One region of the Carboxydocella thermautotrophica DSM 16521 genome, then DNA from elsewhere that is predicted to be linked to it. Evidence: a T-box and tRNA genes for the amino acid it is inferred to sense, from the RefSeq annotation. Region 1 holds a T-box; the other regions hold tRNA genes.
What was found. The T-box of region 1 lies ahead of leuS (leucine--tRNA ligase). A T-box ahead of a tRNA ligase gene usually reads a tRNA of that ligase, here a tRNA-Leu.
Positions count from the first base shown of each region.

Region 2: it has a tRNA-Leu gene. The T-box ahead of leuS (leucine--tRNA ligase) is inferred to sense a tRNA for this amino acid. The anticodon was not compared.
Region 3: it has a tRNA-Leu gene. The T-box ahead of leuS (leucine--tRNA ligase) is inferred to sense a tRNA for this amino acid. The anticodon was not compared.

Region 1 covers NZ_FUXM01000001.1:243-6,992, reverse strand. Annotated here, with positions in the region: gene B5D20_RS00045 (YbaK/EbsC family protein) at 1-65, opposite strand, end outside; gene yqeK (bis(5'-nucleosyl)-tetraphosphatase (symmetrical) YqeK) at 193-762, shown strand; gene rsfS (ribosome silencing factor) at 763-1,113, shown strand; T-box leader at 1,150-1,375, shown strand; gene leuS (leucine--tRNA ligase) at 1,424-3,901, shown strand; gene B5D20_RS00025 (hypothetical protein) at 3,988-4,269, shown strand; gene B5D20_RS00020 (MFS transporter) at 4,211-4,462, shown strand; gene B5D20_RS00015 (carbohydrate deacetylase) at 4,459-5,220, shown strand; gene B5D20_RS00010 (Crp/Fnr family transcriptional regulator) at 5,329-6,018, shown strand; gene B5D20_RS00005 (pyridoxamine 5'-phosphate oxidase family protein) at 6,215-6,526, shown strand.
Region 2 covers NZ_FUXM01000067.1:21-4,061, forward strand. Annotated here, with positions in the region: partial or broken gene B5D20_RS13300 (DDE transposase) at 1-225, opposite strand, end outside; gene B5D20_RS13305 (hypothetical protein) at 471-1,043, opposite strand; tRNA gene B5D20_RS13310 (tRNA-Tyr) at 1,135-1,220, shown strand; tRNA gene B5D20_RS13315 (tRNA-Leu) at 1,236-1,322, shown strand; gene B5D20_RS13320 (hypothetical protein) at 1,411-1,605, opposite strand; gene B5D20_RS13325 (asparaginase) at 1,631-2,623, opposite strand; gene B5D20_RS13330 (class I SAM-dependent rRNA methyltransferase) at 2,734-3,909, shown strand.
Region 3 covers NZ_FUXM01000004.1:22,721-30,917, forward strand. Annotated here, with positions in the region: gene sdhB (succinate dehydrogenase iron-sulfur subunit) at 1-670, opposite strand, end outside; gene sdhA (succinate dehydrogenase flavoprotein subunit) at 670-2,430, opposite strand; gene B5D20_RS02540 (succinate dehydrogenase cytochrome b558 subunit) at 2,447-3,061, opposite strand; tRNA gene B5D20_RS02545 (tRNA-Pro) at 3,313-3,389, shown strand; tRNA gene B5D20_RS02550 (tRNA-Leu) at 3,396-3,482, shown strand; gene B5D20_RS02555 (Hsp20/alpha crystallin family protein) at 3,715-4,134, opposite strand; gene cydB (cytochrome d ubiquinol oxidase subunit II) at 4,188-5,204, opposite strand; gene B5D20_RS02565 (cytochrome ubiquinol oxidase subunit I) at 5,206-6,528, opposite strand; gene B5D20_RS02570 (RrF2 family transcriptional regulator) at 6,599-6,994, opposite strand; gene B5D20_RS02575 (GNAT family N-acetyltransferase) at 7,119-7,685, opposite strand; gene B5D20_RS02580 (pyridoxal phosphate-dependent aminotransferase) at 7,821-8,197, opposite strand, start outside.

The DNA.
Region 1 (6,750 bases):
TGGAATTGATCCAGAAATTCCTGAATCCGTTGATGAACTGGATTTTGCAGGGTTTGTACCACCATTGTCTCCCCCTCATCTCCTTTTTTAGAGTCAGTATAAAGAAAAATGGGAGAAAATGCAAGGCACTCGCCATTTTTGCCTGTTTATGCTATAATGGGCGGAGAAAACTGTCAACAGGGGTTAACCGGGATGGAAGCAGTTACCTTTATTCAACAACAAGTAAAAGGAGAACGCTGGCAGCATATTGAAGGGGTACGCCAGCAGGCCCGCCGTTTGGCCCTTACCCACGGACTGGAGCCGGAAAAGGCGGAACAGGCGGCCGTCTGGCATGATGTCGCCCGCGATTATCCTCCGGAGCGGTTGCTGGAACTGGCCCGGCAGCAGGGGCTGGAACTGGATGCCGACTGGCTGGCTGTACCCATGCTTTTACATGGGCCGGTGGGAGCGCAGCTGGCGGCTGAACAGGGGGTAAGGGACAAGGAAGTTTTGCAGGCCATTGCCCGTCATACCCTGGGCCATCCGGAGGCGACAGCCCTGGACAAGCTGTTGTTTGTGGCCGATATGATCGAACCGGGACGGGATTACCCTGGAGTGGAGGAATTAAGACTGCTGGCAGCCAGGGATCTGGAAGGGGCCTATCTGGCCGGGCTGGATCATACTCTCCGCTATTTGCTGGAGCGCCAGCAATACATCCATCCGCTGGCGGTTAGGGCCCGCAATGCCCAGTTACTAAGACTTAAGGCAAGGGAGGTAAAATAAGTGTCTGAGCAAGAGACCAGAAAGTTACTGGATTTGATTAAAGCCGGTGCCGAAGACAAGAAAGCCCGCAATATCACTATTCTGGAACTGGGTGAACTCTCAATTATGACCGATTATTTTGTCATCATGAGCGGTAATTCCACTACCCAGGTGCGGGCTATCGCCGATGGGATTGAAGAGAAGGTCAAGGAAGGCCTGGGGGTAATTCCCCTGCGGCGGGAAGGCCTGCGTTCTGGTCGCTGGATTTTGCTGGATTATGGTCAGGCGGTGGTGCATGTCTTTCTGGAGGAAGAGCGCCAGTATTATAACCTGGAACGTCTCTGGGGCGAGGCTAAGCGCCTTGACAGTTAAGCCGCTTTTCAGTATAATATCGGACAAAATGGTAATTTAATGGCGATGAAGGGGAAGAGTACCTTATTAGCCGGTTGACAGAGAGCCGCTGGCTGGTGGAAAGCGGTAACCGCCATAGGGGAACTGGCCCCGGAGCTGGAAAGGCGAACCCGCTGGCAGTAGTCTTTCCCGGCCGCCGCCGTTACCGGCAGCAAGGGGATCGGGCTTTTTGAGTCCGGTCAATTTGGGTGGTACCGCGGAAGCAAGGCCTTTCGTCCCAAGGGGGAGGAAAGGCTTTTCTATTTGGCAAAAATAAGGAGGAGTGGACTGGATGGAGCAGCGCTATAATTTTGCTGAGATCGAACCGAAGTGGCAGGCCCGCTGGGCGGAGGAAAAGCTCTACCGGGTAGAAGAAAGTCAGGACAAGCCCAAGTATTATTGTCTGGAGATGTTCCCTTATCCCTCCGGCAATTTGCATATGGGGCATGTGCGCAATTATTCCATCGGGGATGTGGTGGCCCGCTTTAAAACCATGCAGGGTTACCAGGTACTGCATCCCATGGGCTGGGATGCTTTTGGCTTGCCGGCAGAAAATGCGGCAATTAAGCATGGGATTCATCCGGCGACCTGGACCTGGTCCAATATTGACAATATGCGGCGGCAATTAAAGGGCATGGGGATCAGTTATGACTGGGACCGGGAGGTATCTACCTGTCATCCCGGCTATTATCGCTGGACCCAGTGGCTGTTCCTGCAATTCTTCAAAAAAGGTCTGGCTTATAAGAAAAAATCGGCGGTTAACTGGTGTCCTTCCTGTGCCACCGTGCTGGCCAATGAGCAGGTGGTGGACGGGCACTGTGAACGCTGTGATTCCCAGGTTACCAAAAAGGACCTGGAACAGTGGTTCTTGCGCATTACCGATTATGCGGAACGTTTGCTGAATGACCTGGAAAAACTGACCGGCTGGCCGGAAAAGGTCAAGATTATGCAGGAAAACTGGATCGGCCGCAGTGAAGGGGTGGAAATCACCTTTGGCATCAAGGGGCGGGAGGAAACCATTACCGTCTATACTACCCGACCGGATACCATTTTCGGGGTAACCTATATGGTGCTGGCCCCCGAACATCCCCTGGTGCCGGAACTGGTAAAAGGCCAGCCCCAGGAAGCTGAGGTTATGGCTTTCCGGGAAAGAATGAAAACCCTGAGCGAAATCGCCCGCACATCCACGGAAGCGGAAAAGGAAGGGGTTTTCACCGGGGCCTATGCCGTCAATCCCCTGACAGGCAAGGAAGTACCCATCCTGATTGCCAATTACGTCTTACTGGATTATGGTACCGGGGCGGTAATGGGGGTTCCAGCCCATGATCAGCGGGACTTTGAATTTGCCCGCAAATACAAGCTGCCGGTGGTTGTGGTAATCCAGCCGGAAGGGGAAGAACTGGATGGTGCCAGCATGACCGCGGCCTATGCCGGGGAAGGCAAGCTGGTCAACTCCGGGGAATTCAATGGCCTGCCCAATGAAGAAGCCTGGGATAGAATCGCCGAAACCATTGAGGCCAGAGGACTGGGGCGCAAGCGGGTTAATTACCGCTTGCGGGACTGGCTGATTTCCCGCCAGCGTTACTGGGGTGCGCCTATTCCCATTGTCTACTGCGATAGTTGCGGGATTGTGCCGGTACCGGAAGAACAGCTGCCGGTGCTGTTGCCGGAAAATGTGGATTTCAAGCCCGGGGGTCAGTCACCTCTGGCGGAATGCGAGGAATTTGTCCACACCACCTGTCCGCAGTGCGGCGGAGCCGCCCGGCGGGAAACCGATACCATGGATACTTTTATCTGCTCATCCTGGTATTTCCTGCGCTACACTACCCCACGGGCTACAGATGTGCCCTTCGCCAAAGAGCTGGTAGACTTCTGGATGCCGGTGGACCAGTATATCGGCGGGGTAGAACATGCTATTTTGCATTTGCTCTATAGCCGTTTCTTCACCAAGGTTTTGTATGATCTGGGTTTGGTCAGTGTGGATGAGCCCTTTACCAATTTGCTCACTCAGGGCATGGTGCTGAAGGATGGGGCCAAGATGTCCAAGTCCAGGGGCAATGTGGTCAGTCCGGAAGAGATTATGGCCAAATACGGGGCTGATACCGCCCGGCTCTTCATCCTTTTTGCTGCTCCCCCGGAACGGGATCTGGAGTGGAGTGACCAGGGGGTAGAAGGGGCTTACCGTTTCCTGAACCGGGTCTGGCGCCTGGTTCACCATTACCATCAGAATCTGGCCGGAGTCAGCGCCTACCAGGGTGGGGAACTGAGAGCTGAGGACAAGGAGTTGCGGCGGCAGCTGCATGCCACCCTGAAAAAGGTTACCGATGATATCTCCCAGCGCTTCAATTTCAACACCGCCATCAGTGCCATCATGGAACTGGTCAATGGCCTCTATAGCTACAAGGACAAGGTAACTGAGCCCAATCTGGCGGTAGTCAAGGAGGCGCTGGAGTTGCTGGTCATCATGCTGGCTCCCTTTGCCCCGCATATTACTGAGGAATTGTGGCAGGCTCTCGGCCACACTGACAGTGTCCATCGCCAGAGCTGGCCCCGGGTGGATGAGCAGGCCCTGGTGGCTGAGGAAATTACCCTGGTGGTGCAAATCAATGGCAAGGTGCGGGATCGGGTGAATGTGCCCGCTGGCCTCAGTGTCCAGGAACAGCAGGAGGCGGTACTGGCCCTGCCCAAAGTTAAAAGCTGGCTGGAAGGCAAGACGGTGGTCAAAGTCATTCCGGTACCCAATAAACTGGTGAATATCGTGATAAAATAACCAGAGCGGGACTGTCTGGCGGGACAGTCTCCTCTTTTTTGCAGGAAAAAATCGGCCGAGGGAGAAGTATAGAGGGTGGAGGGGATTTGAGTTGTGGTTTTTTGCTGCTGGCCCAGTTTTTTGGACAAATGGGCCGCGGGATGTTTGAAGTTCTCTATAATCTGCTATTATTAAAATACGGATATACTACGGCCTTTGCCGGACAGGTGATTGGACTGTCAGCTGCGGTTACAGCCGTGATGATGCCCCTGGCCGGCCGGCTGGGGGACCGGCGGGGGCGGCGGACTTTGCACATTCTGGATGGCCCTGATGAATGCTGCCCATCCGCTGGTGCAAAATATTACCCTGACGGCAGTGGCCGCAGATAAACGCGGGCTGGCTTCTTCCCTGAACGGCACTCTCTACCAGGCGGGCTGGGCCGTGGGAGGGCCGCTGACCGGTTATTTGCTGCACTGGGGAGGTTACCAAGCCGTCTTCTGGGGTGTCGGTTTGTTATATCTGGTAGGTACCGGCTGGTTTTATCTCTTTTTTGGCCGGCCATTGAAGGAGGAAGGGGTATGAGCAAGTGGCTAATTGTCAATGGCGATGATTTCGGATTATCTCCCGGCATCAACGAAGGGGTACGGCGCTGCCACCGGGAAGGGATTTTGACCAGCACTACCATCCTGGTCAACCAGCCCTGGGCCCGGGAGGCGGTGGACCTCAGCCGGGAATGTCCGGCCCTGGAAATGGGTGTGCATCTCAATTTGACAGTGGGCAAGGCCCTGACTGACGGCCGCCAGTTTGAACCCTATCCCGTTTTGTATGAACGCCTGCAGCGGGCCAGTGCCGAAGAGATCGCTCGTTTCCAGGAATGGGCGGAAGCAGAATGGCTGGCCCAGATTCAAACGGCCCGCAGCTGGGGCCTGGAACTGAGTCACCTGGATTCCCATCATCATGTCCACGGTTGGCCCTGGTTACGGCCGGTAGCACTGCACCTGGCCCGGCTCTTTGATTTACCCCTGCGGGCTCTCCAGGAGGAGGCTAAAGCCTTTTTCCGGCAGCAGGGAGTAGCAACTCCCGACTTTTTTGTGGAGCATTTTTTTGGTGCCGGGGTGACCAGGGAGAATTTTGAAAAAATCTTACAGGGGATGGCTGCTGGTTTTACAGAAGTGATGACCCATCCGGCGGTACCTGACTGGCAACTGCTGGCCATCAGCTCATATACCGAAAACCGGGGGCGGGAACTGGAGATTTTGCGCTGGCCGGGCTGGCAGGAAATAATGGCTGAGCTGGGAATTACTCCGGGTCACTGGCGTGATATTATGAGGAATTGGTAAAAGTGCATGTCAAAAATTTTACTTTGAAGGATGTTACTTTCAGTTATAATTTATTTAAATCTTTTAGAGTCAAAATATGAGCTGTTCCTCACAAGAAAGGTGATAACAGTGAAACGAAGTTATTTATGTTTGCACGAATTACCGGTTTTTCAGGGTTTGGATAGATCGGAGTTTGCTAGTGTTTGTATTAGTACAACCAAAAAAAAAATTCCAAAAGATAATTTTCTGTTTTATCAAGGTGAGCTTGCTAACACTATTTATTTAGTTAAAGCAGGGAAACTTAAACTTGTACAGATTAATGAGGAAGGGCGGGAAATAATCATTGAAGTAATAGGGCCTGGAGAAATAATTGGTGAGGAAGCATTGTTTCAAAAGGAGGAACAGAAGCATCTTTTTAGTGCAATTGCAATGGATGAAGCCATGGTATGTTGCTTTAATCGCAATCAGTTCGAGAAATTACTTCTACAAAACCCTGGTTTAGCAATAAAAATTATTAGTTATCTTGGACAAAAATTATATAAAATGACACAACACTTTAGTGAAGTAGTTGGCACATCAGTTAAGGATAAATTATTGCGACTATTTTTTAAGTTAGCAGATGTGTATGGACGGAAAACATCTAATGGAATAGTTATAGAATTGGAAATTACCCAACAAGAATTGGGTGATATGATAGGGGCCTCACGGGTTATGGTAAGTTATGCTTTGAAAGAATTGCGCAATTCAGGCATCATTATCCGATATGGAAAAAACTATATTCTGAAACCTGGACATTGTCTTGAAAAATATTGGGGTTGATAGGAAGTAATAAAGGGGTGGATATCCACCCCTTAAAGTGCTTTATAAGCTGTAAAAGATTTTACGTATAATTATTTTATATTTGTGATAAGCTGCAAAAAATGAAAAATGTAGTAAAAAAATTTACAACTTTCATAATTTGCTCGGCTTATAATAAACTTGTAACCAAACAATCAGCTATAAGGAGGCGGGTGTTGTGGTAATCACTAAAGAAATTCAAGAATTAATCCCTATTGCTCCTATTATTCCTATTGTCACAGTATCTAGTAAAGGAGAACCACACTTGATTGTAGTAGGCAAAGTAAAGGAGGTGCGTGATAGCGATATTTTAGTTTTTGATATCTATAAAATGCAAACTACGCAACAGAATATCCTTGAAACTGGTAAAATGCAAGTAGTTATTGCCAGCCGGGAAGGCACTCCCAGGGGCTATCGTATTACCGGAAAAGCGCAGGTAGAAGGAAAACAAGTTTTGTTTAAAGCGGAAAGAGCGGAGCCGTTATTATAAAATAAATGAGCAGTTATAGGACGCACCGGAATTAATCCGGTGCTGTTGTTTCAGTAATGTTTGTTTAATTTATATAATGTAGAAAGGGGGAAAATAAATGGCTCTTATCCTTGGTTTTAGTGGAAGTCCCATACCTAGAGCTAATTGCGTTGTCAGAAAATCCTGACAATCCAAGGGATTAGCGAAAGGTCAAAAATAAATTTACCCCAGAAAAAGGTGTATAG
Region 2 (4,041 bases), on a different contig from region 1:
CCGTAACTTCTCCACACTCTCATGCTGGAACACAATACCCGCTAGTATGGAATTCCATATTGCCCGAACCGGATAATCGTTTCTCCCTTTGCCCCGGTTTCTCTCAAGGGTCCTCATTAACTCTTCGTCTGGCATGTAATCCAGAACAAGCCGTAAACGAACTAAATCTCCAATTGTTTGTATTTCTGTCCACTCAAATAGCTTAATTTGTGGTATAATAGCCATAACAGGCATCCCTCCCTGGGTAGGATTGTTTGTCTTTTCAACTTCAATTTTATCACAGGTGGGTGCCTGTTGCTTATTTTTTACAACATTTGAGGCTGGGGTGAATTTTTCCCTCAGCCTCTTGTTTTGCGCTAAAAACCCTTTCCTATACACCTTTTTCTGGGGTAAATTTATTTTCGTCCTTCCGCTAATCCCTTGGCCTGTCAGGATTATCTGACAACGCAATTAGCTCGACTACCAGTCCATTATTTAGCTCGTACCACTTCCACCATTTTCATAATGATGGGTCTGGGAACCTGATATAGTTGCCAGTTCTGGTCTTCAAAACTCTTTCTGACAAAGAGTGTTCCTGCACTCTTCCCACCTATTGCCACTACGATATGATCACCGTTGATTTTTAACTTGTTGCGGTTTTGGAGTTGCTGAACATCCATCAGAAAAGCGCCAAAAGAAGGTACAGCACTCTTGACCACATTAATATTGGGAGGCAAGCCGCCGCTGTTTTTCATAATCTCTTTGGCTTTAGCTGGATCTGTTACATCCCCTTCGGGTATGATAGCATTCTTGAACTGGCCAGCTTCCGCAAAATAGACAGCTTCTTCTAACAACTTCTTGACTTTAGGATAAAGGGGGTGGTCACTGCCCATAATGATATCATTGCCCTGATTGTAGAGTATGATTTGACCCATAGTAATTGCAGGCACTTTTTCCTCTTTAACCTGTTGCGGCTGCTTCAGCCCCAAAAAATAATAAAGGAGACCAATTCCGATTAGTGTTATGACTACTACAATAGCTAATGTATATTTTCTTTTTTTCATTCCTATCACCTCCAAACAAAATTTCTACAAAAAAAATGATTTTCCTGCTTGACGAAGCAGCAAGAGTGCGTTATAATTTCAAATGTCTCACGGAGGAGTTCCCGAGTGGCCAAAGGGAGCAGACTGTAAATCTGCCGGCTGATGCCTTCGTAGGTTCGAATCCTACCTCCTCCACCATAAAATATAATTCGTGCGGACATGGCGGAATTGGCAGACGCGCTAGATTCAGGTTCTAGTGGGCTCACGCCCGTGGAGGTTCAAGTCCTCTTGTCCGCACCAAATCTGCAAACTAAATCCCCTAAGATGGGGATTTTTATTTTACCAGAGAAAAGGCCAGCGTCTACCCCCAAACGCTGGCCTCCAAATATTAAACTTCACCAATTAGAAACAAATAATCATTATAATAGGTAAGTACTTTTTGCTGCAGCTGGCTGTCACCTACCTGTTTGGCATGCCGCATCAGACGCGTCAGAATCCGTTCCAGGTCCGGATCCTGCCAGTCCAGTTCAACCAGCTCACCCAGCTCCTTCTGAATTTTGCCTGCCAGTTTTTCTACCGTCATCTTTTGTTCCTCCCCTTTGATGTTTTTATCTGTGAAAAGCCAGTTTAAATACCGGCTTGATGGTCCCAACTATAGCATTATGAAAATTTTTAACTTCAACTTGCCAGTAGGAAGCCAGTTTATTTTTCTCGGTAGAAGTCAACCAGCCCAGCTGTTGTAAGGCCTCGATTAATATCGGCCCCAGGGCCCGCGGATTACCATCTGCGATTTTTAGCGCCAGGCCCTGGCCCTGGTCAACCAGGCCGACGCAATAGACGCCTTCATATCCCGATTTAGCCAGTAAACGCCCCCGGGTAACCTGCATCAAATCAGTACATATCCTTTCACTACCTGCGACATAGTAAGGAGAGGAGATCATTGCCCTTACTACTGTATCAGCCGCAGAAGTGCGATGAGACGAAACCAGTCGAGCATAAGCCATTGCCATACTTTTAAGGGGCAAATGAAAGACCGGCACCCCGCAGCCATCAACCCCAAGGCCAATATCTGTTACCGCCTGGTCCGTATAGTTACTTACCATATTAAGCATCTCTTGCTGAACGGGATGTTCAGGCAGCCAGTACCCATGGGTATCCCAACCCTTACAACGAGCCAGGGCCAGCATGCCCAGGTGCTTGCCCGAACAGTTGGAGTGCCAGGGCTGAGGTTGTTCTCCCCGCTGCCGCATTTCTTGAGCTGTTGGCCGATGGGTTGGGTAATGTAAACCGCAATGCAGTTCTGTTACATCAGCCTGGATTTTGGCAGCCAACTGCTGAGCTACCCGGATATGCTCCGGCTCAGCATTATGACTGGCACAAAGCAAAGCTATTTCCGCCGGTTCCAGGTCAAAGGTTTGCACTGCGCCTGCTTCGATTACCGCCAGAGCCTGTATTGGCTTGGCTGCTGAACGCCAGAAAGTTTTATAGTCAGGGTTTCCGACAGCCGCAAGGATAGTTCCATTGTGGTCAGTAACTACAATATGGCCGGTATGAACACTCTCTTCAAGTCCGTTGCGCAAAACCTGAGCTAATATTTCCACTTTTTTTCATTACCTCCTTGCCATCTAACTTTATTATTTCGCTGTTTTCTGCTAAAATCCTACTTATAAACCTGTGAACAATTTCATTAAGTAAGCGGGAGGGATTATACTTGTATCCAACTCTAACCCTGGCCCCGGGCCGGCAAAAGCGCCTGTCTACCGGTCATCCCTGGGTCTATGCTACCGAAATTGCTTCGGTCGACCCCAGAATTGAGCCCGGCTCAATTGTCGATGTCGTAGATTTCCGTGGCCGTTTTATCGGCCGCGGTTATTACAATCCCCGTTCCCAGATTGCTGTCAGGCTGCTTACCCGCAAAGATGAAACTATCGACCGGGAATTTTTTCGACAAAAATTGCTGTATTGCCTGAAACACCGGCAAAAAGTAATGCCCGAGGCAACTTCCTACCGCCTGGTTTTTGGCGAAGCAGACTTCTTGCCCGGGCTTATCATTGACAAGTTTGAAGACTACCTGGTCATGCAGGTATTAACCCTGGGCATGGAAAAACAAAAGCAGCTCCTTACCGAATTACTGGTGGAACTGTTGCAGCCCAGGGCAATCTATGAACGCAATGACGTCAATGTTCGGGAGCTAGAAGGCCTGGCTCAAGTTAAAGGTGTCCTCTATGGAGAGTTTCAACCTGAAGTAATAATCAAAGAAAACGGTCTCTCCTTCCTGGTCGATATGGAAAATGGCCAAAAAACCGGCTATTTCCTGGATCAGAAGGAGAACCGGGCTGCCATTGCCCCTTATGTCAAAGACAGAACAGTGCTGGATTGTTTTTGTCACACTGGCTCCTTTACTGTTCATGCTGCCCACTATGGTGCCCGCTCCGTTCTGGCTCTGGATATATCGGAGCACGCCATTGAAACAGCCCGGAGAAATGCCTCCCTGAATGGATTAGAAAACAGCTGCAGTTTTCAAGTAGGCAATGCCTTTGATGTGCTGCGGGAAATGGACAGGGAAAAACGCCGCTTTGATGTTATAATTCTTGATCCCCCTGCTTTTACCAAAAGTAAGCAAACTCTGGAAGGCGCCGTACGGGGCTACAAGGAAATTAACTTAAGGGCAATGAAATTATTACCACCTTCCGGTATTTTGATCACCTGCTCCTGTTCTTATCACATGCAGGAGGACTTATTTCTGGAAGTAATTGAAAGCGCTGCTCTTGATGTAGGACGGCAAGTGCGCCTGCTGGAGTTAAGGCGACAATCCAAAGATCACCCCATTTTGCTGGCTGCCAAAGAGACCTATTACTTGAAGTTCTTAATCCTAGAAATTCTTTAAGAGCTAATTGCGTTGTCAGAAAATCCTGACAATCCAAGGGATTAGCGAAAGGTCAAAAATAAATTTACCCCAGAAAAAGGTGTATAGAAAAGGGTTTTTAGCGCAAAACAAGAGGCTGAGGGAAAAATTCAC
Region 3 (8,197 bases), on a different contig from region 1:
TGGGACAAACCCGCACACAGTTCTGGGAATTACCACAATCCGTAATCCCCCCATCTCCCATAATGGCTTCCAACCGCTCTTCCTTGTTCATTTCCCCGGTCGGATGAGTGTTGAACAAGCGCACCTGGGAGATAGCTGCCGGACCGATGAATTTGGATTTGCTGTTCACCTGGGGACAGGCTTCCATGCAGCAACCACAGGTCATACAGCGGGATAATTCATAGGCCCATTCCTGGGTTTTGGCCGCCAGTTTGGGCCCTGGCCCCAGATCATAGGTACCATCGATAGGAATCCATGCTTTGACTTTTTTCAGATTTTCAAACATGATGCTGCGGTCTACCATCAAATCGCGAATCAGGGGAAACTTGGTCAGAGGTCTCAATTCAACAGGCTGTTGTAACTGGTCAATCAAAGCCGAGCAAGCCTGTCTGGGAACCCCGTTTATTAGCATTGTACAGGCCCCGCAAACTTCTTCCAGACAATTGCATTCCCACACTACCGGCGTAGTTTTTTCCCCCTGGGCATTGACGGGATTTTTTTGAATTTCCATCAAGGCGGAAATTACATTCATATTGGGCTTATACGGGATTTTAAACTCTTCCCAGTAGGGTTTGGCCTGGGGACTTTCCTGCCGCCGTACCCGCAGGTGAATGTATTTTTGTTCAGCCATCAGGCCTTCACCTCCGATTTATCCACATCGTATTTGCGCGGCCGGGGCTTGATCAGGGAGACATCCACCGGCTCATATTCCAGCCGTGGCCCAGCGGGAGTATAGAAGGCCTTGGTGGTCTTCAGCCAGTTTTCATCATCCCGGTTGGGAAACTCCGGCTTATAATGGGCACCCCGGCTTTCATTGCGGGCAATAGCCCCTCTGGTAATCACCCGGGCCAGCTGCAGCATACCCCAGAGATGGCGCACAAACATCACACACTGGTTGGACCAGCGGCCGGTATCCGCCAGATTGATATTCTGGTAGCGCTCCATCAATTCCTGAATTTTGGCATCGGTTTTTTCCATCCGGTCATTATAGCGCACTACCGTGACATTATCGGTCATCCATTTACCCAGCTCTTCATGAAGCAGATAGGGATTTTCCTTGCCATTCATCCGGTAAATGGCTTCCACCTTTTCCTCCTGCCGTTTGCGCTCCTGTTCAAACAGCCTTTCCTCCAGAGCAAAGGCCGACTTGCTCAAACCGCTGGCATAGGCCACTGCTGCCGGTCCCACTATCATGCCACTATAAATGGCAGAAAGCAGGGAGTTGGCACCCAGGCGGTTAGCACCATGGTACTGGTAGTCACATTCCCCGGCAGCAAACAATCCGGGAATATTGGTCATATGATTGTAATCCACCCAGAGCCCGCCCATGGAATAGTGGACACCCGGGAATATCTTCATCGGCACTTTGCGGGGATCTTCCCCAACAAATTTTTCATAGATCTCCAGAATCCCGCCCAGCTTGCGGTCCAGCACTTTAGGATCTATATGGGAAACATCCAGATAAACCATGTTCTGACCATTTATCCCCAGTTTCAAATCCACACAGACATAGAAAATCTCCCGGGTAGCGATATCCCGCGGTACCAGGTTCCCATAGGCCGGATATTTTTCTTCCAGGAAATACCAGGGTTTACCATCCTTGTAAGTCCAGACCCGACCGCCTTCACCGCGGGCCGATTCGGACATCAAACGCAATTTATCCTCTCCTGGAATAGCAGTAGGATGGATCTGAATAAACTCCCCGTTGGCATAGCAGGCGCCTTGCATGTAAACTGCCGCCGCCGCCCAGCCGGTATTGATAGTGGAGTTGGTACTCTTGCCAAAGATCATGCCCGGGCCACCGGTGGCCATAATCACCGCTTCACCCCGGAAGGCCCTGATTTCCATGCTAGCCAGGTTCTGGGCGGTAATCCCCCGGCAAATCCCCTGCTCATCCAGCACAATGGAAAGGAAATCCCAGCCCTCATACTTTTGCACCAGACCAGCTGCTTCCCAGCGCCGTACCTGTTCATCACAGGCATAAAGTAATTGCTGGCCGGTGGTCGCTCCAGCAAAAGCGGTACGATGGTGTTTGGTACCACCAAAACGCCGGAAATCCAGATGTCCTTCCGGTGTGCGGTTGAACATTACTCCCATCCGGTCCATCAAATGGATAATTCCAGGTGCCGCTTCACACATTTTCAGCACCGGTGGTTGATTGGCCAGAAAGTCCCCGCCATAAATGGTATCATCAAAATGCTCCCAGGGAGAATCCCCTTCCCCCTTGGTGTTAACGGCACCATTAATCCCCCCCTGGGCACAAACGGAGTGACTGCGTTTTACCGGTACCAGAGAGAAAAGATCAACCTTGAAGCCAGCCTCTGCTGCCTTAATGGTAGCCATCAGGCCGGCCAGGCCGCCACCAACAACGATAATCTTCTTTTCCGCCATCTTCCTTCTCACCCCTTTAGCCTCTGATAAAGCCGAACAGCGCATTCAAGCCTACAGCAGTAATAACGATAAAGAATATGCTCCAGATGATAGTACTGGTTCTCTGAGCTTTAGGCCCAATGGTAATCCCCCAGGAAACCAGAAAAGCCCACATGCCATTGGCAAAATGGAAAGTAGCAGCAATCAACCCGATAGCATAAAGAACAGCATTAACTGGATTGGAAAGCAAATTATGCATAAACTCAAAACTCATTTCAGTGCCAAAGAACAGGGTTTGCAAACGGGTATTCCAGACATGCCAGATGACAAAAATTAAAGTGATGATACCGGAAAGCCGCTGAATCCAGTAAAACCAGTTACGATAATACCGGTATTGAAAAACATTGCTCTCTCCCGTCAGAACAATCCAGGTCCCGTAAATACCATGGAACAGAAGCGGCAAAAAAATCAGGAGTAACTCAATGAAGATAAGATAAGGAATACTCTGAAAAAACTCCACCTTTTCATTAAAGGCTTGTGCCCCTTTCAGGGCAAAGGAATTGGTAAACAAATGCTCCAGCAGGAACAAACCAACTGGAATCACCCCCAGAAGGGAATGGAGCTTGCGGATGAAAAAATGATTATCCGCCATAAAGCCAAAACCTCCTCCCATGATGATTGCTTTTCAGTGATATCGTTTACTTGCAAAAAGCATGCCATAAAAAAATTAGACAGGTTAAGCCTCAGACTCACCGGCCTTTATTCTTATTTCTTGTTTTTATAAAAATGTGGCTAATGAATCGTCTTTTCTTTTCTATTTTCTAAAATTTTTAACCTATGCTGCTTGTTCCTGATTAAGGTATTGACTTCTGCCACCGCCTTTGCTATAATAACCTTTGTCTGCGGGGCGTAGCGCAGTTTGGTAGCGCGCCACATTCGGGATGTGGAGGCCGCAGGTTCGAATCCTGTCGCCCCGACCAGTGCCTGCGGACATGGCGGAATTGGCAGACGCGCTAGATTCAGGTTCTAGTGGGCTTACGCCCGTGGAGGTTCAAGTCCTCTTGTCCGCACCAAATCCCACGCAAAAAACCGTTGCCGAAAAGCAACGGTTTTTTATATTTTTAGATTTAACATAATCGTGCTATAATCCAGTAAATCAACCAGGTGTTTGTCTATAATTTGCTGAACTTAATTTCTTTTTCACCCAGGCCTTGCATTTCTCATCCCTCACTAATCTGCTTATATCCATATTTTACCCTATTTCCCGCCAAAACAAAAGAAAAAGGCCGGTAGTAACCGACCTTTTCAGTTAATATCCACTTTGATGCTGCGTCCTCGTCCCGCTTTGGGGATCCGGATTTCCAGGATGCCATTGCGGTAGGATGCCCGGGCTTCTTCTGCCTTTACCGCCGCCGGCAGGGTAAAGGTGCGGGCAAAGGCGCCATAGAACCGTTCAGCATGATGGTAGTCTTCATCTCTGGTTTCCGCACTGCGCTTGATTTCTCCCCGGATGGTAACCGCATCTTCGGTAACCCGCACATCCAGATCCTCCCTGGACTCAAGGCCGGGGATTTCCGCTACCACCACCACTTCATTTTCCGTCTGATAGATGTCCACCCGTGGCCCCGCTACCTGATAGCCCAGAAAGCCCTCCCGGCTGCGGCCTACCGCTTCCTGGACAAAGCGGTTGAACTCGCGAAAAGGGTCAAAGGGTATAAGGGTCATCTTCATCACCTCCCCTTATACTCTTTTCCCGTGACGGGCAGAATTATGCAGATTTAATAACCTTGAGCATCAGGTTTAACTTTTCCACGGAACAGCCAGTGGACAAAAACGGTATAACCCAGAACAATCGGCACGCCACAAAGGGCGATAATCAGCATGACCTTAAGGGTTAGGGGCGAAGAAGATGCATTATAGATAGTCAGACTGCGGGCCGGATCCAGGGCGGGAACCAGATTGGGATAAAGACCAGCAGCGGCGATCAGCACCAGACCAGCCATAGTAAGAGATGAAGCCAGAAAAGCGGATGTTCCCTGACCCCGGCGTCCAAAATAGATTACAGCTCCCATCGCCAACCAGGTCAGAAGCGGCAATATCCACAACCAGGGATATTTGCTGAAATTGGTAAAAAGATGGGGCGCAACCAGCCAGCTGAAGAGGGTAACCGCCAGATAGAGTGCAACCACTCCGCCCCAGATACCAGGCAGGAGCTGCCGGGCCCGCCCTGCCAGCGGCTCTCCTGTTTTCATCATCACATAGGTTGCCCCTTGCTGCAGGAAAGCTGCCAGTCCCAGCACCCCTACCAGCAAGGCAAAAGGATTAAGTAAACCGAAAAAGCCACCTGTATAATATTGCTGGCTATCGAGAGGCAGGCCTTTGAGTACATTGCCCAGAGCTACCCCGAAGAGAAGAGCTGGTAAAGCACTGCCCAGGAAAAAGGCCCTATCCCATAAATTATGCCAGGCCGGACTTTCATCCTTATTCCGAAACTCGATGGCTACAGCCCGGAAGATAAGGGCAAACAAAACCAGCATCAGGGCCAGGTAAAATCCGCTGAAGACGGTAGCATAAACCAGGGGAAAGGCGGCAAAAAGAGCTCCACCACCGGTTAACAGCCAAACCTCATTGGCATCCCAGAAAGGACCAATAGCATTGAGAAGCTGGCGCTTTTCGTCATCATTTTTGGCCAGCAGATAATAGATGGTACCTACCCCCAGATCAAACCCATCCAGAATGGCATAACCAACGATCAGTATCCCTACCAGCAAAAACCAGGCAGTGTTGAGGTCCATCCTACTTCACCTCCTGTACATCTTCAGCCATGGCCTTGTTAATGATGCGGCGAATCAGATATACCAGCATCCCGAAAAGGAAGGAATAGATGAGCACAAAGGCCAGGATGGTCAGCAATATCTGTCCCGCCGGCAATGGAGAAGCAGCAGCTTGAGTTTTTAACAAACCATAAACAATCCAGGGCTGCCGCCCAATTTCTGCCGCCATCCAGCCCAGCTCATTGGCCAGAAAGGGCAGGGGCAAAGACCAGAGTAAAGCTTTCAGGGTAAAAGTATGTTCATAGAGTTTGCCCCGATACAGCAGCCAGAGAGCCCAGAGCAGAAGTACAGCGAAAAAGCTGCCTAACACCACCATCAGACGGAAGGAATAGAAACTGGCAGCCACCGGCGGCCGTTCTTCGCGGGGAAAATCCTTCAAGCCTTTTACTTCCGCCTGAGGATCCCCAAAGGCCAGCCAGCTCAGCGCCCCGGGCACACCAATTTCCAGCAAATTGCGCTCCTGGGACGGGGCAGGAATACCTATCAGCAACAGTGGTGCCTGTTTTTTGGTCTCCCATAACCCTTCAAAAGCGGCCAGTTTGGCCGGTTGCGTTTCCGCCACCTGCTTGGCGTGAATGTCACCCAGAAATACCTGGAGCAAGCTGGCTACTAGTGCCACTACCAAAGCCAGTTTCAAGGAGTGCCGGGCCAATTCCACCCGTTTCTTTTTCAGCAGGAGATAGGCACTGATTGCCATCATGAAAAAGGCACCGGTGATATAAGCCCCATCCAGAGTGTGTAGATAGCGGGGGATAGTGGATGGGTTGAAGACAGCAGCAGCAAAATCGGTAAGAATGGCCCGCCCGCCTTCCACTTTGAAACCAGCAGGGGTTTGCTGCCAGGAGTTAGCTACAATAATCCAGAAAGCTGACAGACTGCTGCCCAGAGCTACCATCAGAGCCGCAAAGAAACGCAAGCCAGCAGAGATTCGTTCCCGGCCAAAGATGAGCAGAGCAATAAAGGTGGATTCCAGGAAAAAGGCAAAGACCCCTTCCGCTGCCAGCGGAGCACCAAAAATATCCCCCACGAATTTAGAGTATTCCGACCAGTTGGTGCCGAACTGAAACTCCATCGTGATGCCAGAAGCTACCCCAACGGCAAAACAGGCCACAAACAATTTGGTCCAGAAGCGGGACATTTCATCATAAACTTTTTTCCCTGTGCGCCAGTGTTTGTACTCAATAAAGGCCAGCAGGGCCGCCAGACCGATGGTCAAAGGCGGAAAAAAGAAGTGAAAAAAGGCGGTCAGACCAAACTGAATCCGCGAAAGCAAAACAGCATCCATCAAAACCCCTCCTTGTCGCTATTGTATACTAAATTAGTGAAGTTTATGCTCAAAAAGAAGCGCCCGCAGGCTAAAGGTTGGCAAAGTTCTGCTCCCTCAATGCCTCCACCAGTTTCCCCTGGATCCTGGCCAGAGCCTGGTGAATGGAACAGGCAGGCGCTCCTTTTTTATTGCAGGCAGCATAATCCAGTAAACACTTATTGATGGCCAGCGGCCCCTCGATGGCTTCCACTACCTCCAGAAAGGTAATTTCTTTCGGCTTTTTGGCCAGCTGGTAGCCTCCACCCGCCCCGCGGATAGATCGGACAATTCCAGCTTTGATCAAGGAAGGCATGATTTTCAGCAAAAAGCGCATCGGGATCACTTCCTCTCTGGCTATTTGCTGGGCCTCCACTTTTTCCCCCTGGTGCCGGACCAGACAGGCTACAGCCCGTAAAGCGTAATCGGTGGCCTGATTGAGTACCATAACCCATTCTCCGTTCATTGTTTACTATATCAGTAAACTTTCTGGTTAAATAATACCACTTTTCCAGCCTTCTGTCAAGATGCAAAAAAAAAAAAAAGAGACCCGGAGGGTCTCGTGCAGGCTGTTAGTGCCAGAGGGTGCGGGCCAGTACCCGAAAGAATCTCATCAGCATCTCCCGGTCCAGCTGTAAATCCTGCTGAAAAGGATGTATCATCAACACCAGACCGGATTCCTTGAGTTTGGCCGGCACATCCATTGATTGCAAATCAATCAGGGAAGCTCCCAGTCTCTGAAAGAACCGACAACGGCGGTCAAAATCATCATCAGTGCTCTTCACTTCCATTATCAGTCCCTGTGCCTCAGGATGCTGTTGCCGGATTTCCTGCAGCATAGCCTGATAAAGTCGGGCTCCATAACCCTGACTCTGAAAGGCAGGCAAAATGCCGATATAATCCAGAAAGGCCAGCTGCAAATCCTGGAGATAATAGTAGACAGCATAGCCTACCAGTTCTTCATCCTCTTTCAGGACCAGGTAATGCATCTCATTGGGGGCAATCAGGGAATGATCCAGCAGTTTCTGGGTAATTTCCCTGACCTCATAGTTGGACAGGTCAAACATCAACTGGCAATAACGGATGGATTCCAGATAATCCACAGTCTGTGGACTTTTCACTTCTCTCACGCGCAACATAGCCCCCACCCCTGATCGCTGAATAACCATTCACACTAAAATATATACCGTTCACTTATAATATATACCATTCACCTGCAAAAGCGCAATAGGGCACAAAAAATTAGGACGGAAAAACCGTCCCATTTTTTTGTATTATTTAACTTCCGATATTAATTGCCCAATCCGCCTGATGCCCTCCTCCAGTACTTCCAGACTAACGGCATAGGAAAGGCGCATGGTTCCCGGTTGACCAAAAGCCTCCCCGGGTACAGCAGCCACCTGGACCTCTTCCAGTAACAGTTCAGCCAGCTGAGCGCTGCTCTCTATTGGCCGCCCCTGCCAGCTTTTGCCCAGAACGCCACTGACATCGGGGAACAGGTAAAAAGCACCAGCTGGCCGAGAGCAGTAGATTCCGGGGATTTGCTGCAACAGTTCCCAGCCCCGCTGCCGCCGTCGGTCAAAAGCTGCCACCATCTCCTGCAAGGGCTGCTGGGGCCCGGTTAAAGCAGCCAGAGCCGCCGCCTGGGCGA